2 regions of the Apilactobacillus sp. EABW-1NA genome follow, and region 2 is predicted to be linked to the other one. Evidence: a T-box and tRNA genes for the amino acid it is inferred to sense, from the RefSeq annotation. Region 2 holds a T-box; the other holds one or more tRNA genes.

Region 1 (3,264 bases), on a different contig from region 2:
AGGAAAAGTTAGCTACTAGAAATATCAAAGCTGAAACAATCGATGAACTATTAGGTTACGATGAAAAGCGTCGTGAACTAATCGTAAAAAGTGAAGGATTAAAAGCTAAGAAGAACGAAGTATCAAAGAAAATTGCGGAAGCAAAACGTAACAAGGAAGACGCTGCTGACGCCATCGCTGAAATGCAACAAGTAGGTAAGGAAGTTAAGGAATTAGATGAACAACTTGAAAAAGTTGAACAAGATCAACAAGACTTAGCGGCGCACTTACCAAACATTCCAGCAGATGACGTTCCAGTTAGTTTGACTGAAGAAGGTGCCGTTGAACTAAGAAAATACGGTGAACCACGTAAGTTTGACTTCGAACCAAAACATCACTGGGACTTAGGTGAAAAGTTAGGCATCTTAGACTTCGAAGCAAGTGCTAAGGTTGCCGGTAGTCGTTTTGTTTACTACATGGGTGCAGGTGCACAGCTAGAACGTGCCATTTACAACTTCTATTTAGACCAAAATGCTAAGGCTGGTTATAAAGAAGTATTACCACCATACATGGTAAACTCAGCATCAATGTTTGGTACTGGTCAATTCCCTAAGTTTAAGGAAACAAAGGCCGGTTTCGAAATTGCTGACAGTGATTTAACAATGATTCCTACTGCCGAAGTTCCATTGGTAAACTACTACAGAGATGAAGTAATGGATGCAGACAAACTACCAGTTAAGTTCACTGCACTATCACCAGCATTTAGATCAGAAGCTGGTAGTGCCGGAAGAGACACAAGAGGTCTAATTCGTCTACACCAATTCAATAAGGTAGAAATGGTTCAATTCACTAAACCTGAACAATCATGGGATGCACTAGAAAGCATTACTGCACATGCAGAAGACCTATTGAAGATGCTAGGTATTCCTTACCATGTAATCACATTAACTACTAGTGACATGAGTTTCACTGCTGCAATGACTCATGACATCGAAGTATGGATGCCAGCTCAAGGTCGTTACCGTGAAATCTCAAGTTGTTCAAACACCACTGATTTCCAAGCACGTCGTGCACACATCCAATACAGGGATGAAAATGGTAAACTACAATATGTTCACACTCTAAACGGTTCTGGCTTAGCTGTTGGTAGAACTGTAGCTGCTATCTTAGAAAACTTCCAAAATGAAGATGGATCAATCAACATTCCAGAAGTACTACAACCATACATGGGTGGTAAGACTAAGATCGAAAAAGAAGACTAATTGAATAGTTATAACTAAAGCGATAATCGAAAGATTGTCGCTTTTTTATTTTTTTGAAAAAAAGGGTAGACAGATAGCAGAAATTTAGATATAATATCTTTTGTTGAGTTAAAGAGAACGGCTCAGAAGCAAGTCATATCAACAATTAAGTAAAATTTCTTGTTGACATCACTTGAAAGAAATGATATTATTAAATAGTTGTCTTGTTAAGAGATAACTTGGAAGACCTCATGGAGGATTAGCTCAGTTGGGAGAGCATCTGCCTTACAAGCAGGAGGTCACAGGTTCGAGCCCTGTATCCTCCATATGAGCCGTTAGCTCAGCCGGTAGAGCATCTGACTTTTAATCAGAGGGTCGGCAGTTCGAACCTGCCACGGCTCATTGGCTCTATGCCATATACATTTTAATATAATCATGCGGGCGTGGCGGAACTGGCAGACGCGCTAGATTTAGGTTCTAGTTTCCTTATGGAAGTGGGGGTTCGAATCCCTTCGCCCGCATTTGCAATTTGCATAATTGCTGCCGACTTAGCTCAGTTGGCTAGAGCGCTTCACTAGTAATGAAGAGGTCGGGTGTTCGAATCATCTAGTCGGCATTATGCGGAAGTAGTTCAGTGGTAGAACATCACCTTGCCATGGTGGGGGTCGCGGGTTCGAATCCCGTCTTCCGCTTTTGCATAGTTCTGCCGGGGTGGCGGAATTGGCAGACGCACAGGACTTAAAATCCTGCGGTTAGTGATAACCGTACCGGTTCGATCCCGGTCCTCGGCATTTCAATAATTTAATACTATTATGCACCCATAGCGCAACTGGATAGAGTGTCTGACTACGAATCAGAAGGTTGTAGGTTCGACTCCTACTGGGTGCATTTTTTTATTTTCGGGAAGTAGCTCAGCTTGGTAGAGCACCTGGTTTGGGACCAGGGGGTCGCAGGTTCGAATCCTGTCTTCCCGATAATATAACCAAAAGAGAAAACATTAATTTGTTTTCTCTTTTTTGTTTTTCGTTAAAAATCTTTGCATTTTCAATATAAGTCCGTATAATTATAGTCAGAATTAGTCAAAGAAAGAGGTGGTATTATGCAGGGTAAGAATATTTCGGATATTATTGAGAAGTATTTAAAGGAAATGATTGCTGAAGACGAGAGAGTCGAAATAAGTAGATCTGATATTGCCAGCCATTTTGATGTGGTTCCATCACAAATTAACTACGTTATTAAGACTAGGTTTACCATTCAAAATGGATACGTAGTCGAAAGTAAACGTGGTGGCGGTGGATATATCCGCATTGAAAAGGTGAAGCTGCTTGATAATATAGATATTTTAGATACGCTGATTAATGCCATTGGCGACGATTTAACACAACGTGAGGGTAAAGCAATTATCAACACTTTGGTGTTAAATGATCTAATTACTGACAATGAAGCCGATTTAGTGTTAGCATCTATTAACAAGCAGACACTAGCCGTTGGCAACAAACTACTTGAAAATGAGATTAGAGCGAATATAATGGTCGCAATACTTGATCATTTAAGATACAAAAGCTAGAAAGTGAGGCACGATATGGATAACATTTTTACTCCAAGCGCAAAGAACGTATTGATTTTGGCACAAGAACAAGCCAAAGTGTTTGGCCACCAAGGGATTGGGACAGAACACTTATTACTAGCTTTATCTATGGAAGATAACGGCATCGCAAAGTCAGCCTTAAAGCAATGCGATGTACACGAAGATGATATTAAAGGCGAAATGGAAATCTTGGTTGGATACGGTAACTTAACCGATTCAGACAAGGACACATACCTACCATACTCACCTAAGGCTGAAGCAATCTTGACCTTATCTGGCCAAATTGCGAAGAAATACGGTGCAATTAAGATAGGAACAGAACACTTATTACTTGCCATCTTAGATACTCCAGACACTTTAGCTGCTAGAATTCTAGTGGCACTAAACGTGGTCGAAGTAAACGACGTAAAGAAGGTGCTATTACGCAAGATGGGATTCCCAGGCGATTCAAGTTCA
Region 2 (3,264 bases):
TGGAACAGTGATTTCACAAAATAGTGTTGAAAAATCAGACGTTGGTGTTGCAACATCATTCAATACATTATGTAGAATCTTTGGTCAAACATTGATTGTGGCTGTTTTAGGTATCGTGATGAATAGACAATTAACCATTGGAATTCTTCATACTGATGGTGCCAAAATGGATATGATTAATAAAATTGTTAACGTTAAAACTGCTCATTTAGTTCCAGCTAAGTTAATGGAACCATTAAGAAACGTGATTTACGATTCATTACACAAAGTATTTTGGGTATGTTTGTTTATCGTTATCTTTGCGGTAATTGTAAACTTATATGATCGTATTTTAGCTAAAAAGTAAAGAAAAAAATTCCAACTTTAATTAGTTGGAATTTTTTTGTATTGCCAATAGGATAGGTGGGCAATGAACCTGATTAATGAATTGATATTGCATGACTGAAAATGTTTTTTGGTCTAAACTTTGAGCATATTGAATTACGGCATCCTTTTCTTGTGGACCACCATCGTGTCCATAGTATAGAACTAAGACGACAATGCCATTTACTTCTAGTTTGTCCAGACATGCCTTAATTGCTGTCAGGGTAGTGTCCGGTTTTGTGATGATATCCTTATTGCTTCCCGGTAGATATCCAAGGTTAAAGATGGCGGCATTAATTGATCCATCGACTAGTTTTTCAATATTTTCATGACCGGTATTAAAAAGTGTGACGTTACTACTTAAATTTTTGTCATCTAATCTTTGTTTGGTGTAGTTAATTGCTTCAGTTTGCACATCGAACCCATAAACTTTACCATTTTCACCGACTAACTGTGACAGAAACTCAGTATCATTTCCTTTTCCAACGGTTGCATCAACGACAGTGTCGCCGTTTTGCACCAATTGAGATAAAAGGGTATGACTGTATCTAACTGATGGTTGAATTTTCATTATTTAATTACTCCTTGATTAATAACTATCAATAATTCTAACACATTTGATAATTGTCCTTGATTTTAATTCTGTAGACTGGTATATTTAAAATAATTAAATTACCGAATAGAAATTGTTGATACGAGGTAGTAAATTGGCGTTGCTTTTCAGAAACTAAATGGCTGCTGTGAATTTAGACCAATGCTAATTGAACTAGTCGTAGAGATCTTGACTGAATCTCAGTAGGTTAAGACGTTTTCCGCGTTAAGGACTTGAGATGTATCTGTACTTTATAGATAAACTTAGGTGGTACCGCGGAATTTTCGTCCTATAGGCTTTATAGCTTATAGGACTTTTTTATTCGATAACTGATTAAAGGAGGAATTTTTTATGGCTTATAATCACAAAGATGTTGAAAAGAAATGGCAAAAATATTGGGAAACCAATGAAACTTTTAAAACAACAAATGATGAAAACAAAGAAAATTACTATGCTCTAGATATGTTCCCATATCCTTCTGGTCAAGGACTTCACGTAGGACATCCTGAAGGATACACTGCGACTGATATCATGGCTAGATTTAAGAGAATGCAAGGAAAGAACGTATTACATCCAATTGGATTTGATGCATTCGGTTTACCTGCAGAACAATACGCATTGAAGACAGGTAACCATCCTGGTTCATTTACTCAAAAGAACATCGAACACTTTAGAGAACAAATTAAGTCATTAGGTTTCTCATACGACTGGGACAGAGAAGTTGATACTACTGATCCTAAGTACTACAAGTGGACTCAATGGATTTTCGAACAATTATACAAAAAAGGTTTAGCTTACGAAGACGAAATCGAAGTTAACTGGGCTCCAGACTTTATGGGTGGAACCGTTGTTGCTAACGAAGAAGTTATCGATGGTAAGACTGAACGTGGTGGATACCCAGTATACCGTGTCCCAATGAAACAATGGGTATTAAAGATTACCGCTTACGCTGATCGTTTAATCGATGACTTAGACGACTTAGACTGGCCAGAAAGCATTAAAGAAATGCAAAGAAACTGGATCGGTCGTTCAAAGGGTGCTAGCGTATTTTTTGGTGTTAAAGATCATGATGAAAAGATTGAAGTTTTCACAACTAGACCAGATACATTATTCGGTGCTGGATACATTGTGTTAGCACCTGATCATGATTTAGTAGACAAGATTGCTACTGACGACAAGAAAGAAGCAATTGAAGCTTACCGTAAGGAAGTTGCTACTAAGTCTGATTTAGAACGTACTGATTTAAACAAAGACAAGTCTGGTGTATTTACCGGAGCTTACGGAATTAACCCAGTTAATGGTGAACAAATTCCAATTTGGATTGGTGACTACGTTCTTTCATCATACGGAACTGGTGCAATTATGGCTGTTCCAGCACATGATGACCGTGATTATGAATTTGCCAAGAAATTTGACCTTCCTATCAAACCAGTTATCGAAGGTGGCGACATTGAAAAAGAAGCTTACACTGGTGACGGTGTTCACATTAACTCAGACTTCTTAGATGGTATGAACAAAAAAGATGCCATTGACGCTATCGTAAAATGGTTGGAAGATAATAAATCAGGTCATGCAAAGACTAACTACCGTTTAAGAGACTGGATCTTCTCACGTCAAAGATACTGGGGTGAACCAATCCCAGTTATTCATTGGGAAGACGGTGAAACTGGTTTAGTACCAGAAGATGAACTTCCATTGGTATTACCTGAAACTGATAACATTGAACCATCAGGTACTGGTGAATCTCCATTAGCTAACATCGATGAATGGGTAAATGTTGTTGATGAAAATGGTCGTAAGGGTAAACGTGAAACTAACACCATGCCACAATGGGCTGGTAGTTCATGGTATTACTTAAGATACATTGATCCACACAATGATAAGATGATTGCTGACCCTGAATTATTAAAGAAATGGTTACCAGTTGACCTATACATTGGTGGTGCAGAACATGCCGTTCTTCACTTACTATATGCCCGTTTCTGGCACAAAGTTCTTTACGATTTAGGTGTTGTTCCTACCAAGGAACCATTCCACAAGTTAGTTAACCAAGGAATGATTTTAGGTACTAACCACGAAAAGATGTCTAAATCAAAGGGTAACGTTGTTAACCCTGACGATATCGTTGAAGAATACGGTGCAGATACATTGAGATTATACGAAATGTTCATGGGACCATTAACTGAATCAAAACCATGGAGTACTGAAGGTATTAATGGTGCCAACAGATGGGTTAACCGTGTTTGGAGATTAATGATTGATGATGAAGAAAGACTTCGTGACCGTATCACTACTGTAAATGACCATAA

Evidence for each region. The T-box of region 2 lies ahead of leuS (leucine--tRNA ligase). A T-box ahead of a tRNA ligase gene usually reads a tRNA of that ligase, here a tRNA-Leu.
Region 1: it encodes a tRNA-Leu, which carries the amino acid that the T-box ahead of leuS (leucine--tRNA ligase) is inferred to sense. The anticodon was not compared.

The regions. Positions count from the first base shown of each region.
Region 1 covers NZ_JAPDKO010000010.1:49,367-52,630, reverse strand. The annotation lists gene serS (serine--tRNA ligase) at 1-1,241, shown strand, start outside; tRNA gene OEZ61_RS04240 (tRNA-Val) at 1,474-1,546, shown strand; tRNA gene OEZ61_RS04235 (tRNA-Lys) at 1,550-1,622, shown strand; tRNA gene OEZ61_RS04230 (tRNA-Leu) at 1,658-1,741, shown strand; tRNA gene OEZ61_RS04225 (tRNA-Thr) at 1,763-1,836, shown strand; tRNA gene OEZ61_RS04220 (tRNA-Gly) at 1,841-1,912, shown strand; tRNA gene OEZ61_RS04215 (tRNA-Leu) at 1,926-2,011, shown strand; tRNA gene OEZ61_RS04210 (tRNA-Arg) at 2,035-2,108, shown strand; tRNA gene OEZ61_RS04205 (tRNA-Pro) at 2,121-2,194, shown strand; gene OEZ61_RS04200 (CtsR family transcriptional regulator) at 2,320-2,787, shown strand; gene OEZ61_RS04195 (ATP-dependent Clp protease ATP-binding subunit) at 2,803-3,264, shown strand, end outside.
Region 2 covers NZ_JAPDKO010000002.1:146,379-149,642, reverse strand. The annotation lists gene OEZ61_RS01145 (MDR family MFS transporter) at 1-346, shown strand, start outside; gene OEZ61_RS01140 (class I SAM-dependent methyltransferase) at 368-934, opposite strand; T-box leader at 1,044-1,250, shown strand; gene leuS (leucine--tRNA ligase) at 1,307-3,264, shown strand, end outside.